3 regions of the Streptomyces sp. NPDC057136 genome follow, and region 2 is predicted to be linked to each of the others. Evidence: riboswitches for the same ligand, from Rfam matches in the RefSeq annotation. Region 2 holds a riboswitch; each other region holds the start of a gene.

Region 1 (5,095 bases), on a different contig from region 2:
ATACAAGGGGCGGACGGGCAATGAAGGCATTCAGGCTGGACGAACTGGAGGCGGAGCGGGCGGCCAACGACGGCGCCTATCTCCAGTTCGTGCGGGAACGCAATATGTCCGTCGGCCTCTACGCCCTGGACGCGGGCCAGCTCGACCCGCAGCAGCCTCACAACCAGGACGAGGTCTACTTCGTCGTGAGCGGCCGTGCGGCGATCACCGTCGGCATGGAAACGACGCCGGTGGGCAGGGGCAGCGTCGTCTACGTACCGGCCGGAGTGGCCCACAAGTTCCACCACATCACCGAGGACCTGCGGGTGATGGTGGTCTTCTCTCCGCCGGAGGGCTGAGCCGGCACCACCCAGCGTTCCCTGCCTTACCACCCAGCGGTCCCTAGGGGATCGATCAGGGGAGTTCAAGGGATCGGGAGCACCCGCCGGCCACCCCCGCGCCTCTAGCATCGAGGCAGGAACTCATAGAGACGAGGTAAGGACGATGGCGGTGCAGGAGATATTCGCGGGGATGCCCTGGTGGGTGAAGTGGGTCGCGGTGCCCGTCATCGCGATCGTCGTGTTCGGCAGCCTGATCGCCAGCGTGGTGGGCTTCGTCATCGGTCTGCTCTTCAAGGTGCTGGTTTTCGCCGTTCTGGTCGGTGGTCTGGTCTTCGTCGTACGGAAGTTCATGTCCTCGTCCTCGTCGGGCCGTGACTGGTAGTGACGGCCGTCGCGGGACGATTAGGCCAGCTGAGCTAAGTCCCGGACGAAAAGGCACTTCGGGCGCACGGTGCCGATACAGTGGCGTATCGCTGCCGCCGCCTGGGAAGTAACTGTCCGTCATCGAATTGACCATTGGTTTGTACGGCAGTCCGGTCTCCGGACCCAGGTTTGTGGCAGTCCGTGGGGGCGGCCCCCACGGGAGGGCTGACCGCCCGTCACCATGCCTGGGGGTGACCTGTGACCACAGCAACGAATACCGCTGTACCGACATTGATCGGTTCGGTGCAGCGGGCATTGAGGCTGCTGGAGGCTGTGGGCACCCATCGCGACGGGGCGCCTGCGAAGCAACTCGCACGGGAAGCAGGGCTTCCGCTTCCGACCGCGTACCACCTGCTGCGCACCCTGACCCATGAGGGATATCTGCGCCGGGAGAACGGCGTCTTCCTTTTCGGCGACGCCGCCGAGCGGCTGATCGACGGTGGTGCTGTGCAGAATCGTCGCAGCGTCATGACCGATTCGCTCGCGCGCTGGCGCGACGCCATCGGTGTGCCGGTGTACTGCGCCATCTACCGCGAGGGTGAGATCGAACTCATCGCGGTCGCGGACACCCCCGCCAATCCCGCCGTCGACGAATGGGCCGCGTTCCGCGAGACCGGTCACGCTCACGCGATCGGCCAGTGCCTGCTGAGACAGCTCGACGAGACCGCCCGCGGGGATCATCTCGACCGCCATCCCGTGCAGCCCCTGACCCCTCACTCTGTGCGAGATCGTGAGTCGCTTCTTGAGCGTTTGCGATCGACGGAACGCATGGAGCCTGTCATTGAACGACAGGAATATGCCTTGGGAACGATCTGCGCGGCCATCCCGATCACGGTGGGCACCACCGTGGCGACGATGGCCATTTCTCTGCCCTTTGACCAACAGGATCGGTTGCTCCCCGCAGTCGAACAGCTACGCAACGAGGTCACGGACCTCTTGCGCTCGCTCGTGCTCTCTATCAGTATCTGAAAAATCACTCCTTGTGATCTGCTATCTGGTGCACCACGATGGCGTCAATAGGGTCACTGGGGATCATTCCTGGCCAGTTTCATCTACCGCGGGGTTGAACGATGCGCGAGTCGGTTCAAGCAGAGGTCATGATGAGCTTCCTCGTTTCCGAGGAGCTCTCCTTCCGTATTCCGGTGGAGCTCCGGTACGAGGTGGCCGATCCTTACGCGATCCGTATGACCTTCCACCTGCCGGGCGACGCCCCTGTCACCTGGGCTTTTGGCCGTGAGCTGCTGCTCGACGGTCTCAACAGCCCCAGCGGCGACGGGGATGTGCACATCGGTCCGACCGAGCCCGAAGGGCTTTCCGATGTACACATCCGGCTCCAGGTGGGAGTGGACCGTGCGCTCTTCCGGGCCGGCACGGCGCCTCTCGTGGCGTTTCTCGACCGGACGGACAAACTGGTGCCGCTCGGTCAGGAACACACGCTGAGTGACTTCGAGGGCAGCCTCGAAGTGGCGCTGGGCCGGATTCTCGCCGAGGAGCAGAACGCCGGCTGAGGGGGCGTCCGTCGCTACGTCTTGCGACGACGGCCTCTCCCGGTCCGTGCGGGTGCAGGAGCTCCGGCTTCCGCGCCCCCTGTGCGGTCCGCGGAGACCACCAGCGCCGCGAGCGCCGTCGTCAACGGCACCGAGGCGACCAGTCCGATCGAACCGACCAGCGTTCGGACGATCTCCGACGCCACCAGTTCGCTGTTGGCCACCGTCCCCATGCTGCTCTGGGCAATGGAGAAGAGCAGCAGCAGGGGCAGCGCGGCCCCCGCGTAGGCGAGCACGAGGGTGTTGACGACCGAGGCGATGTGATCGCGGCCGATCCTGATCCCCGCCTTGTAGAGCTTCCGTGCCCCCATCGTCGGGTCCGCCTGGTGCAGTTCCCAGACCGCCGACGTCTGGGTGACGGTCACGTCGTCGAGCACGCCGAGCGAACCGATGATGACGCTCGCAAGCAGCAGACCGCTCATATCGATGTCCGGATACAGGCCGTGGATGAGACCGGTGTTGTCGTCGGTGTTGCCGGACAGACTCGCCCAGCCGATGAAGAGCGAGCCGAGCAGACCGATCAGCAGCAGTGAGATGAGTGTGCCGATGACGGCCACGGACGTACGGGCCGTCAGGCCGTGGCACATGTAGAGCGCCGCCAGCATGATGGCGCTCGCCCCGATCAGCGCGACGACCAGGGGATTCGAGCCCTGAAGGATCGCCGGCAGGATGAACAGGGTCAGCACGCCGAACGAGACGACGAGCGCGATCAGCGCCATCACGCCGCGCATCCTGCCCACCGCGACCACGGCCAGCGCGAAGATCCCGGCCAGCAGAGCCATCGGGAACTTCCGGTTCACATCGGTCACCGAGTACTGGAGGTCACGGGGTGCGTCGGGCGCGTACGCCACGACCACGCCCTGACCCTCGTGCAGCTGCCTCGGGGCGTCCGGCTGGACGACTTCGACGAAAGTCCGCCCCTTGTCCTCGCCGCTGGTCACTTCGATCGTGGCCTTCTCGCAGTCCCCCGTCTGCTCGTTGACCGCCTCGCGTCCCGAGGGGGTCGAGGTGTCACCGGTCGGCGGTACCTGCGCGGCGTTGACCTCCGCGCAGTCCACCTTGTCGACCTGGACCACCTTGCCGGACTGGGTCTGCCGGTCAAAGCCGACACCTGTGCGCTCGTGGGCGGGGGCGCCACCGGGCCAGAACACCACGAGGCCGACAAGGACCGCGGTGGCGAACGGAATCAGCACGGCCGCGATGACCTTGCGCAGATGCCTGGAGACGGGGGCGGCAGGGCCATGACTGTGCGAGTGGCCGTGCGGGCTGCCCTGCGGTTCGGGATCGCTTTGGGAGGAGGTCACCGGGCGATCATCGCAAGAACGGGAGGGGCCCCCTATTCAGCACGCCATGAAGGACGCTAGCGTGGTGGCACCTTTGCACACGCGGGAGCTCGGAGCACCGGGCTGAGAGGGCGCTGACCTCCGTACACCGGTACGGAACAGGCTGCGCCGACCGCCGAACCTGTTACCGGGTAATGCCGGCGTAGGGAGTAGGTCTCATGACCACAGCGGACGCACGCACGCCTGCCTCGGAGCAGAATGCGCAGAATGCGCAGGACGCACCGAACAGCGAGGCCGGGAAGTCCATCGGCTGGCACAAGGGATACGTCCAGGGCTCACGCCCGGACCTCCGGGTGCCGGTTCGTCAGGTGCACCTCACCAACGGCAAGGACGTGACGCTGTACGACACGTCGGGGCCGTACACCGATCCCGCCATCGACACCGACGTCCGGCGCGGACTCGCGCCGCTTCGGGAGAACTGGATCATCTCCCGCGGAGACACCGAGGAGTACACCGGACGCCCCGGCCGCCCCGAGGACGACGGCCTCAAGCACACCTCGCCCCGCGGCGGCCTGCGCAACCTGGACGCGGTCTTCCCCGGCCGTCCGCGGCAGCCGCGCCGCAGCCGCGACGGACGGCCCGTCACCCAGCTCGCGTACGCCCGGCGCGGCGACATCACCCCGGAGATGGAGTACGTCGCGATCCGGGAGAACGTCGAGCCCGAGGTCGTACGCGAGGAGATCGCCGCGGGCCGGGCCGTCATGCCGGTCAACGTCAACCACCCGGAGATCGAGCCGATGATCATCGGCAAGCGATTCCTGGTGAAGGTCAACGCGAACATCGGCAACTCCGCGGTCACCTCCTCCATCGAGGAGGAGGTGGACAAGATGACCTGGGCGACCAAGTGGGGCGCCGACACGGTCATGGACCTGTCCACCGGCCGCAACATCCACACCACCCGTGAGTGGGTGCTGCGCAACTCCCCCGTGCCGATCGGCACCGTGCCGCTCTACCAGGCCCTCGAAAAGGTCGACGGCAGGGCCGAGGAGCTGACCTGGGAGATCTACAAGGACACCGTCATCGAGCAGGCGGAGCAGGGCGTCGACTACATGACGGTGCACGCCGGCGTGCGTCTGCCGTACGTCCCGCTGACCGCGCGCCGCAAGACCGGCATCGTCTCGCGCGGTGGCTCGATCATGGCGGCCTGGTGCCTTGCGCACCACAAGGAGTCGTTCCTGTACGAGAACTTCGAGGAGCTCTGCGAGATCCTCGCGACGTACGACGTGACGTACTCGCTGGGCGACGGTCTGCGCCCCGGTTCCATCGCCGACGCAAACGACGAGGCGCAGTTCGCGGAGCTGCGTACCCTCGGCGAACTGAACACCGTTGCCAAGCGGTTCGGTGTCCAGACGATGATCGAGGGTCCGGGCCACGTCCCGATGCACAAGATCAAGGAGAACATCGACCTCCAGCAGGAGATCTGCGAGGAGGCGCCGTTCTACACGCTCGGCCCGCTGACCAC
Region 2 (7,580 bases):
CGTCGGCGGCGCTCGCGTCCTTCAGCGTGAAGACCAGCCGCTCCGGTTCGACCACCTCGCGGTAGACCCCGTGAAAGGGCATCTCGGTGCCCGGCACGACGATGACCAGGCTCCACTCCCCGCCCGGCCTGACATCCATCGCCACCCGGTCGAGCGGTACGTCGGCGTGGCCCCCGTACCAGGCGGCGAAGCGTTCCGGCGTCGTCCACGCCTCGAACACCCGCTCCCGCGGGGCTTCGAAGACACGGGTGAGGTCGATCCCCTCGCGTACTGACCCGCTCATGGTCCTGGTCCTTTCCTGGGCCGCCGACGGTACTGCCGATTCCAGGGGACCAGGATCCGAGGGGTGCCGCCAGCCGGTAACCCCACGGTCACTCCCGGTCACTGCTCGAGCGGTCCCCGGCCGGAGGTGCCAGGACCACGGTCTCCGCCACATCGAAGGTCACCCCGACCGAGGCGCCCTCCTCCGGAGTGTCCCGCAGCACGCACTCCGCCTCCAGCACGGGCCCGCTCTCCGGGTGCAGCAGTACGGAGACGTGGTGCCCCCGGAACGTACGCACTCCCACGGTGCAGCGCAGGCCGTCCTCGGGGGCGCCGATCCGCACCCCGGCGGGCCGCACCAGCAGCTCGCACGAGCCCTGCCACTCCCCCTCGGACACCGCCGCTTTGCCCCAGACCGTGTCCGCCACCGTGCCGGTCACCTCGGCGTCCACCACGTTGTCGAAGCCGAGGAAGCGGGCGACGAACGCGGAAGCGGGCCGCTGCCAGACCTCCAGCGGGGTGCCCGTCTGGGCGATCCGCCCGTCGCGCATCACCACCACCCGGTCGGCGAGCGCGAACGCCTCGCCCTGGTCGTGCGTGACCGCCAGCACCGTCGTGCCCAGACGGCCGAAGAGCGTACGGAGTTCGACGACCAGGCGTTCGCGCAGGCTCCGGTCCAGCTGCCCCAGGGGCTCGTCCAGCATCAGCAGTTTCGGGCTGGGGGCGAGCGCACGGGCGAGCGCGACACGCTGCTGCTCGCCGCCCGACAGTGCGGCGACGGCCCGTCGCTCGGCGCCCGGCAGCCCCACCAGGTCGAGCAGCCCGGCCACTCCGCGCTCCCGCTCCGCCCGCCCGGCACCGTGCATCCGCAGCCCGAAGGCGACATTGGCGCCGACATCGCGGTGCGGGAACAGCTGGTGGTCCTGGAACATCAGGCCGAGGCCCCGCCGGTGCACCGGCACCCCCGCCTGGTCGGCGCCGCCCAGCAGCACCCGGCCGCCGTCCATCGGCTGCAGCCCGGCGACCACCCGCAGCAGCGTCGACTTCCCGCTGCCGCTCGGCCCCAGCACACAGACGATCTCGTGGTCGGCGACCTCCAGGTCCACCGCGTCGAGCGCCTTCCGCTTCCCGAAGCGGACCGTAGCCGATTCCAGTGTCAGCATGGTCAGAACTCCCCGGATCGGTCGGTGCGGATACGTTCCAGCAGAAGCAGCGACACCGCGCAGACGAGCATCAGAATCGTGCTGAGCGCCATCGCCTGCCCGTAGTTGAGCTCTCCGGACCGCCCCAGCAGCCGGGCCACCGCGACCGGCAGCGTCGGATTGTCCGGGCGCGCGATGAACACAGTCGCGCCGAACTCGCCGAGCGACACGGCGAACGCGAAGCCCGCGGCGACCAGCAGCGCCCTGCGCACGAGCGGCAGGTCGACCTCGCGCCAGGCCCGCAGTGGCGAGGCCCCGAGCACCGCCGCCGCTTCCCGCAGCCGCCCGTCCACCGCCCGCAGGACCGGCAGCATGGTCCGTACGACGAAGGGGACACCCACCAGCGCCTGCGCGAGCGGCACCAGAATCCAGGACGTCCGCAGATCCAGCGGCGGCTTGTCGAGCGTGATCAGGAAGCCGAAGCCGACCGTCACGGCGGACACCCCGAGCGGCAGCATCAGCAGCGCGTCGAACCCGCGCACCAGCCGCCCGGCGAGGGGGTACCTCCCGCTCGAGGGAAGCCGAGAGTGGGGGATGGTCAGCGCCGCCGCGGCGAGCCCGCCGACGAAGAGCGCGATGAGGGTCGCGACGAGCGCGTACTGAAGCGAGTTCCAGACGGCTTCGAGCGGCGGGACGAGGAACGTGGAGCCGCTCGCGTCGGCGGACTGCAGGGCCCGGTAGAACGCGAAGCCGTAACCGCCGGGCCCGTCCAGGGAGCGTTCCACCAGCACGCCGAGCGGCAGCAGGATCAGCAGCAGGACGGTCAGCAGCACCCCGCCGAGCATGGCCCACTGCCCGGCACCGCGCGGCCTGCGGGCGGTCTGTTCCGGATCGACCAGCTTCAGCGCGGTCTCGCGCCGCCGTACGGTCCAGGCGTGCACGGCGAGGATCGCGCCGACCGCGGCGAACTGTACGAGGGTCAGCACCGCGGCCGTCGGCAGATCGAGGAGCTGGGCGGTCTGCCGGTAGATCTCCACTTCGAGGGTGGAGTAGGCCGGGCCGCCGAGGATCTGCACGACGCCGAAGGAGGTGAACGTGAAGAGGAAGACCATCAGCGCCGCGGCGGCCACGGCGGGCGCCAGTGCGGGCAGGGTCACCCGGCGCCAGGCAGCGAACCGGCCGGCACCGAGGACCCTGGCGGCCTCCTCCTGCCGGGGGTCGAGCTGCGACCACAGGCCGCCGACGGTCCGTACGACCACGGCGTAGTTGAAAAAGACATGGGCGAGCAGGATCGCCCACACGGTGGTGTCGAGCCGCACACCCCACAGCTCGTCGAGGAAGCCGCCGCGGCCGAGGAGCGCCAGGAACGCCGTCCCGACGACCACGGTAGGCAGGACGAACGGCACAGTGACGACGGCCCGCAGCAGCTGCTTGCCGGGGAAGTCGAAGCGGGCGAACACATAGGCACCGGGCAGCGCGAGGATCAGGGTGAGCGCCGTGGAGGCGAGGGCCTGCCAGGTCGTGAACCACAGGACGTCGAGGATCTCCGGCCGGCCCAGCACCTCACCGATCCGGCCGAACTGCCACCGGCCCGCGTCCTTCAGCCCGCGGCCTACGATCGCGGCGACGGGGTAGGCGAAGAACAGCGCGAAGAACGCGACGGGCACGGCCATCAGGCCGAGTCGCACCGCGTTCCCGCGTACCTGCCCCTTACGCCCCTGCCCCTTACGCACGGAGCTGCCGGCTACTTCACCACGAGTGAGGACCACGACCGGACCCACTGCTCACGGTTCTCGGCGATCTTCTCCGGGGCCACGGTTGCCGGCTTGTCGACCTTCGCGCCGAACTCCGTGAAGAGCTCGGGCAGCTTCGCATCGCTCGCGACCGGGTTCACGAACATGTTCAGCGGCATGTCCTCCTGGAACTTCTGGCCGATCAGGAAGTCCAGCAGGGCCTTGCCGCCGGCCTCGTTCTTCGCGCCGTCCAGCAGACCCGCGAACTCGATCTGGCGGAAGCAGGTCCCGGTGGCGACGCCGGTCGGGGCCTCGTCCGGCTGAGGCTCCGCGTACAGCACCTCGACGGGCGGGCTGGAGGCGTAGGAGACCACGAGGGGCCGGTCGGCCTTGGCCTTCTTGCCGCCCGCGGAGCCGGAGAACTCGTCGTTGTACGCCTGCTCCCAGCCGTCGACGACCTTGACGCCGTTGTCCTTCAGCTTTTTCCAGTAGTCCTCGTAGCCGTCCTCGCCCTTGGTAGCGACGGTGCCGAGGAGGAAGCCGAGACCGGGCGAGGAGGTGGCGGCGTTCTCGGTGACGAGAAGGTCCTTGTACGCGGGCTTCAGCAGATCGTCGAAGGACTGCGGCGGCGCGAGCTTCTTGTCGGCGAAGTACTTCTTGTCGTAGTTGACGCAGATGTCCCCGGTGTCGACGGGCGTGACCCGGTGCTTGTCCGCGTCGAGCTGCACATCGTCCGCGACCCGGTCGAGGCCCTTCGCCTCGTACGGCGTGAACAGGCCGTTGTCGAGGGCGCGGGAGAGCAGCGTGTTGTCGACACCGAAGAACACGTCACCGCGCGGGGAGCCCTTGGTCAGGATCTCCTGGTTGAGAGCGGCACCGGCGTCACCGCTCTTCAGGACCTTGACGGTGTAGCCGGTCTCCTTGGTGAACGCCTTCAGTACGTCCTTCGAGGCGTTGAAGGAGTCGTGGCTGACCAGCGTCACGGTCTTGGAGCCTGAGCCCTTCGTTCCCTCGGAAGCCGCGTCGTCGGAACTGCCGCAGCCCGCGAGAGCCGTGACACCGAGCGCGGCGGCGACCGCGGTCACGGTGATCTTCTTGGTGGTGCTCATGTGATTCCTCCTGGACGTGACCAGGAAGAGACGCGGCCCTGCCCGCTCCCCGGTGATCATCGGGAAACGGGCAGGGCGCAACAGCTTGAGTAAGGTCCGAACTTCCTACCCGGAATGACCCGGGCGAGGTTCAGAGGGTCTGCGGCCAACCTGTCCTTGGTGCCGCACTCTCAGCGCTGTGGCGCTCCCCTGTCGGAATATGAAGTTGAATGTGGCGCCCAGGTTACACCGGGCCCCTTCCACCTCAGCGTTCGGAGGCCGCCAGCTGTCCGCAGGCCCCGTCGATCTCCTGGCCGCGGGTGTCCCGGACCGTGACCGGCACGCCGTGGGCCGCGATGGCCTCGACGAACGCCTTCTCGTCCTCGGGCCGCGAAGCAGTCCACTTGGAACCGGGCGTCGGGTTCAACGGGATCAGGTTGACGTGGACACGCTTACCCTTGAGCAGCCGGCCGAGCCGGTCGCCCCGCCACGCCTGGTCGTTGATGTCGCGGATCAGCGCGTACTCGATGGAGATACGGCGGCCGGACTTCGCCTCGTACTCCCACGCGGCGTCCAGCACCTCCCGCACCTTCCAGCGCGTGTTCACGGGGACGAGCGTGTCGCGCAGCTCGTCGTCCGGGGCGTGCAGCGAGACGGCGAGACGGCACTTGAAGCCCTCGTCGGCGAAGCGCAGCATCGCGGGCACCAGGCCCACGGTGGAGACGGTGATCCCGCGCTGCGAAAGGCCCAGCCCGTCGGGCTCGGGGTCGGTCAGCCGGCGGATCGCACCGACGACGCGCTTGTAGTTGGCGAGGGGCTCGCCCATGCCCATGAAGACGATATTGGAGAGCCGCGCGGGCCCACCCGGAACGTCACCGTCACGCAGCGCCCGCATGCCGTCCACGATCTGGTGCACGATCTCGGCGGTCGACAGATTGCGGTCGAGCCCGGCCTGCCCCGTGGCGCAGAACGGGCAGTTCATCCCGCAGCCCGCCTGCGAGGAGATGCACATCGTCACCCGCTCCGGGTAGCGCATGAGGACGGACTCCACGAGCGTCCCGTCATGCAGCTTCCAGAGGGTCTTACGGGTGGTGTCGTCGTCGCAGCTGATGTGCCGCACCACGGACATCAGATCGGGGAACAGCGCCTCGGCGAGACCGGCCCGCGAACCGGCCGGAATGTTGGTCCACTCCGACGGGTCGTGCGCGTACCGCGCGAAGTAGTGCTGCGACAGTTGCTTGGCGCGGAACGGCTTCTCGCCGATCGCGGCGACTGCTTCCTTGCGCTCGTCGGGCGTGAGGTCGGCGAGATGCCGCGGCGGCTTCGTGGCTCCGCGGGGCGCGACAAAAGTGAGTTCTCCGGGCTTAGGCATGGTTCATCCAGTGTCGCAGACAGACGAGTGAGGGCCCGCCGTCCTGTGGACAACGGACCCTCACTCACAACATTGCAGGTCAGACGGTGTGCCGACGCGGTGCGTCAGCCCGATCCGACGAAAAGCACCAGCAGCAGCCAGACCACGGGCGCGGTCGGCAGCAGCGAGTCCAGCCGGTCCATGATGCCGCCGTGGCCGGGCAGCAGCGTGCCCATGTCCTTGATCCCCAGATCGCGCTTGATCATGGATTCGCCCAGGTCACCGAGGGTGGCACTGGCGGCGACCGCGAGACCCAGCAGCAGTCCCTGCCACCAGGAGCCGTCGTCGATCAGGAACTCCATGCACAGCGCACCGGCGACCATGGCGAAACTCACGGCACCGAGCAGGCCCTCGCGGGTCTTGCCGGGGCTGATGCGCGGCGCGAGCTTGTGCTTGCCGAAGCGCCAGCCCACCGCGTACGCCCCCGTGTCGCTGACCACGGTCAGCAGCAGGAACGTCAGGACCCGCTGCGGGCCGTCGTCGGCGGTGAGCAGCATCGCGACGAAGGTGGCCAGGAACGGCACGTAGAAGGCGGCGAACACGCCGGCCGTGACGTCCTTGAGGTATCCCTCGGGCGGTTCGGTCATCCGCCAGACCAGCACGGCGAGCGCGGTGAGCGCCATGGCGGCCCAGGCACCCTCCGCCCCGCGCACATACCCGGCGACAACCATGGCCGCGCCACCGACCGCGAGCGGCACGAGGGGCGCCTTGATGCCCTTGCGCTCCTCCAGGCGGGTGGTGAGCTCCCACAGACCGACCACGACGGCGGCGACGATCACGCCGATGAAGGCGGCCTTCACGACGAAGAGCGAGGCGAAGATGACGGCACCGAGCCCCACACCCACCCCTATGGCGGCGCGGAGATCACGCCCGGCACGCTTCTTCGGCGGGGGCTGCGGCGGGGTGGACATGGGCTCCTGCGGCATCTCGTCACGGAACAGGGGGCCGCTGACGCGCGCGGCCTCCCTGTCCCGGTCATCGCGGTTGTCAGCGTCTCTACCTGCGTCGGGAACGTCCGGCACGATGGGCATGGGCCGAGTGTGCTGGGCGTCATGCACATCGTATGCAGGACCCGCCGGGGCGGCTCCCATCTGGGGCGCGCCCCAGTAACCGGCTCCCTGCGGGGCACCCCAGGAAGAGTCGTTCATCAGACTTCGAGCAGCTCGGCTTCCTTGTGCTTGAGCAGCTCGTCCACCTGAGCGACGTACTTCGCGGTGGTGTCGTCGAGCTCCTTCTCCGCGCGACGCACCTCGTCCTCGCCGGACTCCTTGTCCTTGACGAGCTTGTCGAGCGTCTCCTTCGCCTTGCGGCGGATGGAGCGGATCGAGATCTTGGAGTCCTCGGCCTTGGTCTTGGCGACCTTGATGTACTCCTTGCGACGGTCCTGCGTGAGCTCGGGGAACGTCACACGGATGATGTTGCCGTCGTTGCTCGGGTTGACGCCGAGGTCGGAGTCACGGATCGCCTGCTCGATGTTGCGCAGTGCGGTCTTGTCGAACGGAGTCACCACGGCCATCCGCGGTTCGGGAACCGAGAACGAGGCCAGCTGGTTGATCGGGGTCAGCGCGCCGTAGTAGTCCGCGACGATCTTGTTGAACATCGCCGGGTGCGCACGGCCGGTGCGGATCGCGGCGAAGTCCTCTTTCGCGACGACAACGGCCTTCTCCATCTTCTCCTCGGCCTCGAGGAGGATTTCTTCGATCACCACGTGCTCCTGCGTGTCTTGAGTGGACCCGGCATCGTCGGGCCCTGCGGGTCATCCTGCGTCGCGTCCTCGCCTGCACGGTGTCCGACCGGCAGGCCGTTGTCCATCCTTGGGGGCCGTCAGGCCCTGGTGCCCTCGTCACTCACAAGCGTGCCGATCTTCTCACCCTTGACTGCGCGGGCGATATTGCCCTCGGCGGTCAGCTCGAAGACGAGGATCGGCAGCTGGTTGTCACGGCAG
Region 3 (7,580 bases), on a different contig from region 2:
TGGCCCGCGTAGGTGTCCTGGCCCGGCGTGCCCTGCGTGGCGTAGCCGTCCTGCCCGGCATAGGTGTCCTGGGCTGGCTGGTTGTAGTCGGGGTAGGGCGCGTAGGCGTCGTACGGGGCTTCGCCCTGCTCCGTCCGGCTCCCGCCGGCACCCGTGGCCGCGTAGGCGGTCTCGGTGTACACGCCGTACTGCCCGGTGTCGTCCGGCAGCGGTTCCGGCGCGTAGACCGCGGCGGGACCTTCCGGTTCGGCGCCCTGGTACTCCAGGTCGGAGACCTCGAGGGTGGGTTCCCTGGTGTCGGCGCGCTCGGCTCCGCCTCGGCGACGGCGGCTCTCGCCGGGGCTGCCCCCTATGGCCCAGCCCGTGGAGAAGCCCCGCCGGAAGGAAAGCGTCACATAGGTCTGACCGGTCGCGAAGGCGATCGCGCCCAGGGCGATCACCAGCACGGACGGGATCAGGACACCTATGACCACACCGAGGAATCCGGCGAAGGCGAGGAGCCGCCAGCGCAGCCGCGCCTTGTACTGCAGCAGCACCTCACCGAGCAGCCACAACGCCACGATGCCGAATGCGATGTAGAGGACCGTCCAGCCCACGCCCGCCCCCTCCTACGGCCACCGCCCCGGGTGGTGGCGGGTACGGCCGGTCACGACTGCTTGTGCAGTCCGAGATTCTCGTAGATCTCGAGCGTTGCCGTCGAGTTGTTGAGCGTAATGAAGTGCAGTCCGGGGACACCCTCGGAGAGCAACCGCGCGCAGAACTCCGTTGCGAACTCGATGCCAATGGAGCGTACAGCGGCGGGATCGTCCTTGGCGGCGAGGATGCGCTCTTTCAACGAGGAAGGGAAGGATGCGTTGCTGAGCTGGGCGAACCTTTCCAGCTGCCTGACGCTCGTGAGCGGCATGACCTCGGGAATGATGGGCGTTTCGCAACCGGCAGCGACGACACGGTCACGCATCCGCAGATAGTCTTCCGGATTGAAGAACATCTGAGTGATCGCATAATCGGCACCGGCACGGCACTTGTCCACGAAATGACCGATGTCGGTGTCCCAGTCGATCGACCGCGGGTGCATTTCGGGAAAGGCGGCGACGCCGACACAGAAATCGCCGGATTCCTTGATGAGCCGGACGAGGTCGGCCGCGTACCGCACACCTCGCGGGTGCTTGACCCACTCGCCCATCGGGTCGCCGGGCGGGTCTCCGCGCACGGCGAGGATGTTCCGGATTCCGGCGTCCGCGTACTGGCCGACCATGTTGCGCAGTTCCGCGATGGAGTGGTCGACGGCGGTGAGGTGCGCGACGGGCGTCAGCGTGGAGTCCTCGGCGATCTGCTGCGTCGCCCTGACCGTCCCGGAGCGGGTGGAGCCACCGGCCCCGTACGTCACGGAGACGAAGCTCGGGGCGACGGCCTCGACCCGGCGCAGCGCGTTCCAGAGGTTCCGCTCGCCCTTTTCGGTCTTGGGCGCCCAGAACTCGAACGAGTACGAGGTCTTGCCGGTCGTGAGCAGCTCACGCACGGTGCGCGCGTGATCCGTCCTGGTGGAAGGTGTGCCAAGGGCCATACTGGGAGGTTAACCAGGGCCGGGCGGTCACCCAACCAGATCGGTGCAATTTGCCCGAATTGAATGGGTTGTTGTCCACCCTTCGGACAGCAACACGGACAGCAGCCCGGCCGCGGCCCCGGACAACCGCCCTGCTCAGCTGACGCGTGCCCTGATGCGCTCGGCGAGGCGGGCCGTGGCAGCGGCGGGATCATCGGCCTCGGTGATCGCCCGTACGACGACGACCCGGCGGGCGCCCGCGTCCAGCACCTCGTCCAGATTGCCCGCGTCGATCCCGCCGATGGCGAACCAGGGGCGTGACTGGTCGAGCGAGGCCGCGTACCGGACGAGCCCGAGGCCGGGTGCGTAGCGGCCGGGCTTGGTCGGGGTGGGCCAGCAGGGGCCCGTGCAGAAGTAGTCCACGCCGGGCTCGGCCACCGCGGCGTCGACCTCGGACTCGGCGTGGGTGGAACGGCCGATGACGATGTCCGGGCCGATGACGGCCCGGGCGGCCGGCACGGGCAGGTCTCCCTGCCCGAGGTGCAGTACGTGGGAACCGATGGCGTGGGCGACATCGGCGCGGTCGTTCACCGCGAGGAGTTTCCCGTGGCGCTTACAGGCGTCGGCGAACACCGCGAGGTGTTCGAGCTCCTCCCCGGCCTCCATGCCCTTGTCGCGCAGTTGGACGATGTCCACGCCGGAGCTGAGAACGGCGTCCAGGAACGCGGGGAGGTCGCCCTGCCGCTTGCGTGCGTCCGTGCACAGATAGAGCCGGGCGCCGGACAGCAGCGTGCGAGGCGTGGACATGGTGAGGTTCCCCCGTCGGTACGGCGGAGTGCGGGCCGTGTGGCACGGCCCGCACTCCGTGTGCGGTTGTCTCGGTCAGACGGCGAGCGCCTGGGCGCGGCGCTTCACCTCCGTACCGCGATTCTCACTCAACGCCTGCGCGGGGGTACCGGGCAGGGTCGGGTCGGGAGTGAAGAGCCACTCCAGCATCTCTCCGTCGTTGTAGCCGTCGTCCCTCAGGACCGTCAGGAGCCCGGGGAGGCCCTTGACCACCTTGTCGCCGTCGATGAAGGCGGCAGGCACCTGGAGTGCCCGGTTCTCACCGCGTCGTACGGCGATGAGCTGGCCATCCCTGACCAGCTGCCGCGCGCGCGTCACCTCGATATCGAGCATTTCCGCGATGTCGGGGAGGTAGAGCCAGGCAGGGACGAGAGCATCGATCTTTGCGTCAATCTCGGTCACAGGGACAAGCGTGCCATCCCGGACTGACAGTCGGTAGCCGGGGCGGCCGTATGGGGGCACGAGGTGGTGTCGGAGCGTTGTCAGAGCTTCGCCGATTTCAGCGGTACGGCCAGGTCGGCGGCCCGTTCCGGGTCGACGTGGGCGCCCGATTCGATGAGTTTGCGCCCCTGCGCCAGGTCGCGCGGACGGCCGACGGCAAGCACCGCGACCAGGACTCCTTCGCGCAGCCAGCACACCGACCAGGCGGCTTCCGCCGGGTCGCCGCGCCACAGCAGGGTGTCCGCGCCCGCGTGGTGGCCCGCGTACTGCACGAACCGGTCGAACTGCTCGGACCAGAAGTAGGGCACCGGGTCGTACGGCTGCGGCTGCTCGTCACCGTCGGTGGCGACGATGGCGGCGGCGACGGTCCGAGGGCCCTGGAGCGCGTTGTCCCAGTGATGGACGAGCAGACGTTCGCCGTAGCGGGCGGAGGGGAAGGAGGCGCAGTCCCCGACCGCGTACACATCGGGCAGTGAGCTGCGCAGCCCGCTGTCCGCGGTGACCGAGCCGTCCGGGCCGAGTGCGATGCCGGAGCCGGCCAGCCAGCCGGTGGCGGGCCGGGCGCCGATGCCCACGACCACCGCCCCGGCCTGGATCACGCGGCCGTCCGCGAGGACGACGGCGCCGGGTTCGATCCGGGCCACCCGGGCGCCGGTGAGGAGTTCGGCGCCGCTCTGCGCGTACCAGTGGGCCATGGGGACGGCGACCTCGGCGGGCAGGGCGCCCGCGAGGGGGCGCTCGGCCGCCTCGACGACGGTGACCGCACAGCCCGCGGCGCGGGCGGCGGTGGCGAACTCCGCGCCGATCCAGCCCGCCCCCACGACCACGATGTCGTGCTGCCGCTCCAGGACGGGCCGCAGCCGTGCGGCGTCGTCGAGGGTGCGCAGGAGGTGGACGCCCTGGACGCCCTCGGAGCCGGGCAGCACGATCGGTTCCGCGCCGGTGGCGACGACCAGGGTGTCGTACGGGACGGGGCCGTCCACGGTGTCCAGTTCGTGCGCCCCGGGCCGCAGCCCTGTCACGTCGAGCCCGAGACGCAGGGTGATGTCGAGCGCCTCGAAGTCGATGTCGAAGGCGGAGTCCTCGGCCTTGCCGAGCAGGACCGCCTTGGAGAGCGGCGGCCGGTCGTACGGCTGATGCGGTTCGGCGCCGATCAGCGTGACGGGTCCGGTGAAGCCCTGTTCGCGCAGGGCCACCGCGGTCTGCACACCGGCCATGCCCGCCCCGACGACCACGACGTGCCGGGTCAGGCGTCCCGCTGTCTGCTGTTCCGTCTGCTCGCTCACCCGTCCACCTTAAGCACCTGACGGTTCGTCAGGATGATGGTTCCCGCACGAAGGCCGGGACGCGACGGCCCGAGCAGGTCGTTCAGTGGGTCTTACTGACCACGGGTGACGGGGTTTAGGGTGGCCAACGTAAAAGACTCGCGGGAGCCCGGACGCACCGGGCTGAGAGGGAGGCTGGGCGGCCTCCGACCGTACGAACCTGATCCGGGTCATGCCGGCGAAGGGAGGGGCTGGAAGCCCATGCGTGCTCCAAGGAACGGAAACGGATGCGACGTCCTCGTCATCGGGGGCGGCATCATCGGGCTGGTGACCGCCTGGCGGGCGGCGCAACGCGGCCTGCGCACGGCGGTGGCCGATCCCGAGCCGGGCGGCGGAGCCGCCGGAGTGGCGGCCGGGATGCTCGCCGCCGTCACCGAACTCCACTACGGCGAGCAGACCCTGCTCGGCCTCAATGTCGCGTCCGCCGCCCGCTATCCCGCGTTCGCGGCTGAGCTGGAGGAGGCGAGCGGCCAGGAGATCGGCTTCCGCGCCTGCGGCACCCTGGCCGTGGCACTCGACTCCGACGACCGTGCCCATCTGCGCGAACTGCACGCGTTGCAGCAGCGTTCGGGGCTGGCGTCCGAGTGGCTCACCGGGCGCGAGTGCCGCCGCCTGGAACCGATGCTGGCCCCGGGCGTACGCGGCGGGCTGCGCGTCGACGGCGACCACCAGGTCGATCCGCGACGGCTGGCCGCGGCGCTGCTGACCGCCTGCGAGCGCGCCGGGGTGGTCTTCCACCGGGCCTGGACCGAGCGGCTGACCATCACGCACGACCGCGCCGCCGGAGCCGTGCTCGCGGGAGGGACCGAGCTCTCCGCCGACCAGGTCGTCCTCGCCGCGGGCAGTCTCAGCGGCCGGCTCGCGGGGCTGCCCGACGAGGTCGTGCCGCCGGTCCGACCGGTCAAGGGCCAGGTGCTGCGGCTGACCGTGCCACCCGCGTACGCCCCCTTCCTCAGCCGGACGGTGCGCGCCGTGGTCCGCGGCAGTCACCTCTATCTCGTCCCACGGGAGAACGGCGAGCTGGTCGTCGGCGCCACCAGCGAGGAGCTGGGCTGGGACACCACCGTCACGGCGGGCGGGGTGTACGAGCTGCTGCGCGACGCGCACGAGCTGGTGCCCGGCATCACCGAGCTGCCGCTCACCGAGACCCGGGCGGGCCTGCGCCCCGCCTCCCCCGACAACGCGCCGCTGCTGGGCCCGACGGCCCTGCCCGGCCTCCATCTCGCCACCGGCCACCACCGCAACGGGGTGCTGCTGACCCCGGTCACCGGCGAGGTGATGGCGCATGTGCTGACCACCGGCGAACTGCCGGACGTGGGCCGCGCCTTCACACCCAGCCGTTTCACCCCCTCGCCCTCCGCCGCCCCCGTACCTCAGGAGCAGCCCGCATGACCGAGCACCTGTCCGGCCCCGTTCTGATCTCCGTGAACGGGGAACGCCGAAGCGTTCCCCACGACACCCCGCTGGACACCCTCGTGGCGACGCTCACCGTCTCGCACTCCGGGGTGGCCGCGGCCGTCAACGAGACCGTCGTCCCGCGCAGCCAGTGGTCCGCCACCGCGCTCGCCGACGGAGACCGCGTCGAGGTCCTCACCGCAGTCCAGGGAGGCTGACCGGATGTCCGACGATCTCTTCACTCTCGCCGGTACGCCCTTCTCCTCCCGGCTGATCATGGGCACGGGCGGCGCTCCGAGCCTGGAGGTCCTGGAGCGCTCCCTGCTCGCCTCCGGCACCGAACTGACCACGGTGGCGATGCGCAGGCTGGACCCGACCGTGCGGGGCTCGGTCCTCTCCGTCCTGGAACGGCTCTCCATCCGCGTCCTGCCGAACACGGCGGGCTGCTTCACCGCGGGCGAGGCCGTCCTGACCGCCCGGCTGGCCCGGGAGGCGCTGGGCACCGACTGGGTCAAGCTGGAGGTCGTGGCGGACGAGCGCACGCTGCTGCCCGACCCGATCGAGCTGCTGGACGCCGCCGAGATCCTCGTGGACGACGGGTTCACTGTCCTGCCGTACACCAACGACGATCCGGTGCTGGCCCGGAAGCTGGAGGACGTGGGGTGTGCGGCGATCATGCCGCTCGGCTCCCCCATCGGCTCCGGTCTCGGCATCCGTAACCCGCACAACTTCCAGCTGATCGTCGAGCGGGCCGGGGTGCCGGTGATCCTGGACGCCGGCGCCGGGACCGCTTCGGACGCCGCGCTCGCGATGGAGCTGGGCTGCTCGGCGGTGATGCTGGCGTCCGCGGTGACCCGGGCGCAGGAGCCGGAGCTGATGGCGGGTGCCATGAGGCATGCGGTGGAGGGCGGGCGCCTGGCGTTCCGGGCGGGCCGGATTCCGCGCCGCCACTTTGCCGAGGCCTCGTCCCCGGGCGAGGGCCGTGCCGTACTGGACCCGGAGCGTCCGGCGTTCTAGGGCCCTGGAGCGTGTCCCTGTCACGGCTCGGCTGCAGTAGCGCCCCGGAGCTGCCCGGACCGTCGGCCGTGTCGGCGGCGGCTCGTAGACTCGGTGCGTGGATACGACCCTCCAGGACCCCATGATCGGGCAGCTGCTCGACGGCCGCTATCGCGTCGACGCGCGGATCGCCGTCGGTGGCATGGCCACGGTCTACCGGGCCATGGACACCCGGCTCGACCGGGTGCTCGCGCTCAAGGTGATGCACCCGGCACTCGCGACCGACGCCTCGTTCGTCGAGCGCTTCATCCGCGAGGCCAAGTCCGTGGCCAGGCTCGCGCACCCCAATGTCGTCGCGGTCTTCGACCAGGGCGCCCAGGGGGCGTACGTCTACCTGGCGATGGAGTACGTCGCGGGGTGCACCCTGCGTGACGTCCTGCGCGAGCGCGGTGCCCTGCAGCCCCGGGCCGCTCTGGACATCATGGAGCCGGTCCTGGCCGCTCTCGGAGCCGCACACCGCGCGGGCTTCGTGCACCGCGACATGAAGCCGGAGAACGTCCTGATAGGGGACGACGGCCGGGTGAAGGTCGCCGACTTCGGGCTCGTACGGGCCGTGGGCACCGTCACCGAGACCACCGGGTCGCTCCTGGGCACCGTGTCGTATCTCGCACCCGAACAGATCGAGCACGGCACGGCCGACACCCGGGCCGATGTGTACGCGTGCGGGGTCGTCCTCTACGAAATGCTGACCGGCAGCAAGCCGCACACCGGGGACACCGCCGCCCAGGTCATCTACCAGCACCTCAACGAGAACGTCCCGGCCCCGTCCGCGGTCGTCCCGGGGCTCCCGGTGGAGCTGGACGCTCTGGTGGCGAGCGCCACCGCCCGTAATCCCGAGGTGCGTCCGCAGGACGCGGTGGTGCTGCTGGCCGAGGCGCGGGAGTGCCGGTCCGCCCTCACCGACGAGCAGCTCGACGCGAAGCCCCCGCAGGCCCGCAGCGAGGAGCACGACGCCGCCGACGACCGTACGAGCG

The links. Region 2 has a riboswitch for thiamine pyrophosphate ahead of ACFT7S_RS24445 (thiamine ABC transporter substrate binding subunit). Riboswitches for the same ligand answer to the same signal wherever they lie in the genome.
Region 1: another riboswitch for thiamine pyrophosphate. It lies ahead of thiC (phosphomethylpyrimidine synthase ThiC); the one in region 2 lies ahead of ACFT7S_RS24445 (thiamine ABC transporter substrate binding subunit).
Region 3: another riboswitch for thiamine pyrophosphate. It lies ahead of thiO (glycine oxidase ThiO); the one in region 2 lies ahead of ACFT7S_RS24445 (thiamine ABC transporter substrate binding subunit).

What each region holds. Positions count from the first base shown of each region.
Region 1 is NZ_JBHUUV010000059.1:25,218-30,312, forward strand. Features, by position in the region: gene ACFT7S_RS36540 (cupin domain-containing protein) at 21-338, shown strand; gene ACFT7S_RS36545 (DUF5326 family protein) at 490-702, shown strand; gene ACFT7S_RS36550 (IclR family transcriptional regulator) at 942-1,712, shown strand; gene ACFT7S_RS36555 (SsgA family sporulation/cell division regulator) at 1,814-2,251, shown strand; gene ACFT7S_RS36560 (YibE/F family protein) at 2,266-3,594, opposite strand; TPP riboswitch at 3,666-3,799, shown strand; gene thiC (phosphomethylpyrimidine synthase ThiC) at 3,792-5,095, shown strand, end outside.
Region 2 is NZ_JBHUUV010000022.1:36,724-44,303, forward strand. Features, by position in the region: gene ACFT7S_RS24430 (SRPBCC domain-containing protein) at 1-283, opposite strand, end outside; gene ACFT7S_RS24435 (ABC transporter ATP-binding protein) at 372-1,424, opposite strand; gene ACFT7S_RS24440 (ABC transporter permease) at 1,427-3,076, opposite strand; gene ACFT7S_RS24445 (thiamine ABC transporter substrate binding subunit) at 3,148-4,245, opposite strand; TPP riboswitch at 4,330-4,446, opposite strand; gene rlmN (23S rRNA (adenine(2503)-C(2))-methyltransferase RlmN) at 4,490-5,596, opposite strand; gene ACFT7S_RS24455 (phosphatidate cytidylyltransferase) at 5,701-6,783, opposite strand; gene frr (ribosome recycling factor) at 6,783-7,340, opposite strand; gene pyrH (UMP kinase) at 7,460-7,580, opposite strand, start outside.
Region 3 is NZ_JBHUUV010000039.1:29,711-37,290, reverse strand. Features, by position in the region: gene ACFT7S_RS32450 (hypothetical protein) at 1-596, opposite strand, end outside; gene metF (methylenetetrahydrofolate reductase [NAD(P)H]) at 647-1,564, opposite strand; gene thiE (thiamine phosphate synthase) at 1,700-2,350, opposite strand; gene ACFT7S_RS32435 (Rv2175c family DNA-binding protein) at 2,426-2,791, opposite strand; gene ACFT7S_RS32430 (NAD(P)/FAD-dependent oxidoreductase) at 2,872-4,116, opposite strand; TPP riboswitch at 4,247-4,359, shown strand; gene thiO (glycine oxidase ThiO) at 4,357-5,547, shown strand; gene thiS (sulfur carrier protein ThiS) at 5,544-5,768, shown strand; gene ACFT7S_RS32415 (thiazole synthase) at 5,773-6,567, shown strand; gene pknB (Stk1 family PASTA domain-containing Ser/Thr kinase) at 6,665-7,580, shown strand, end outside.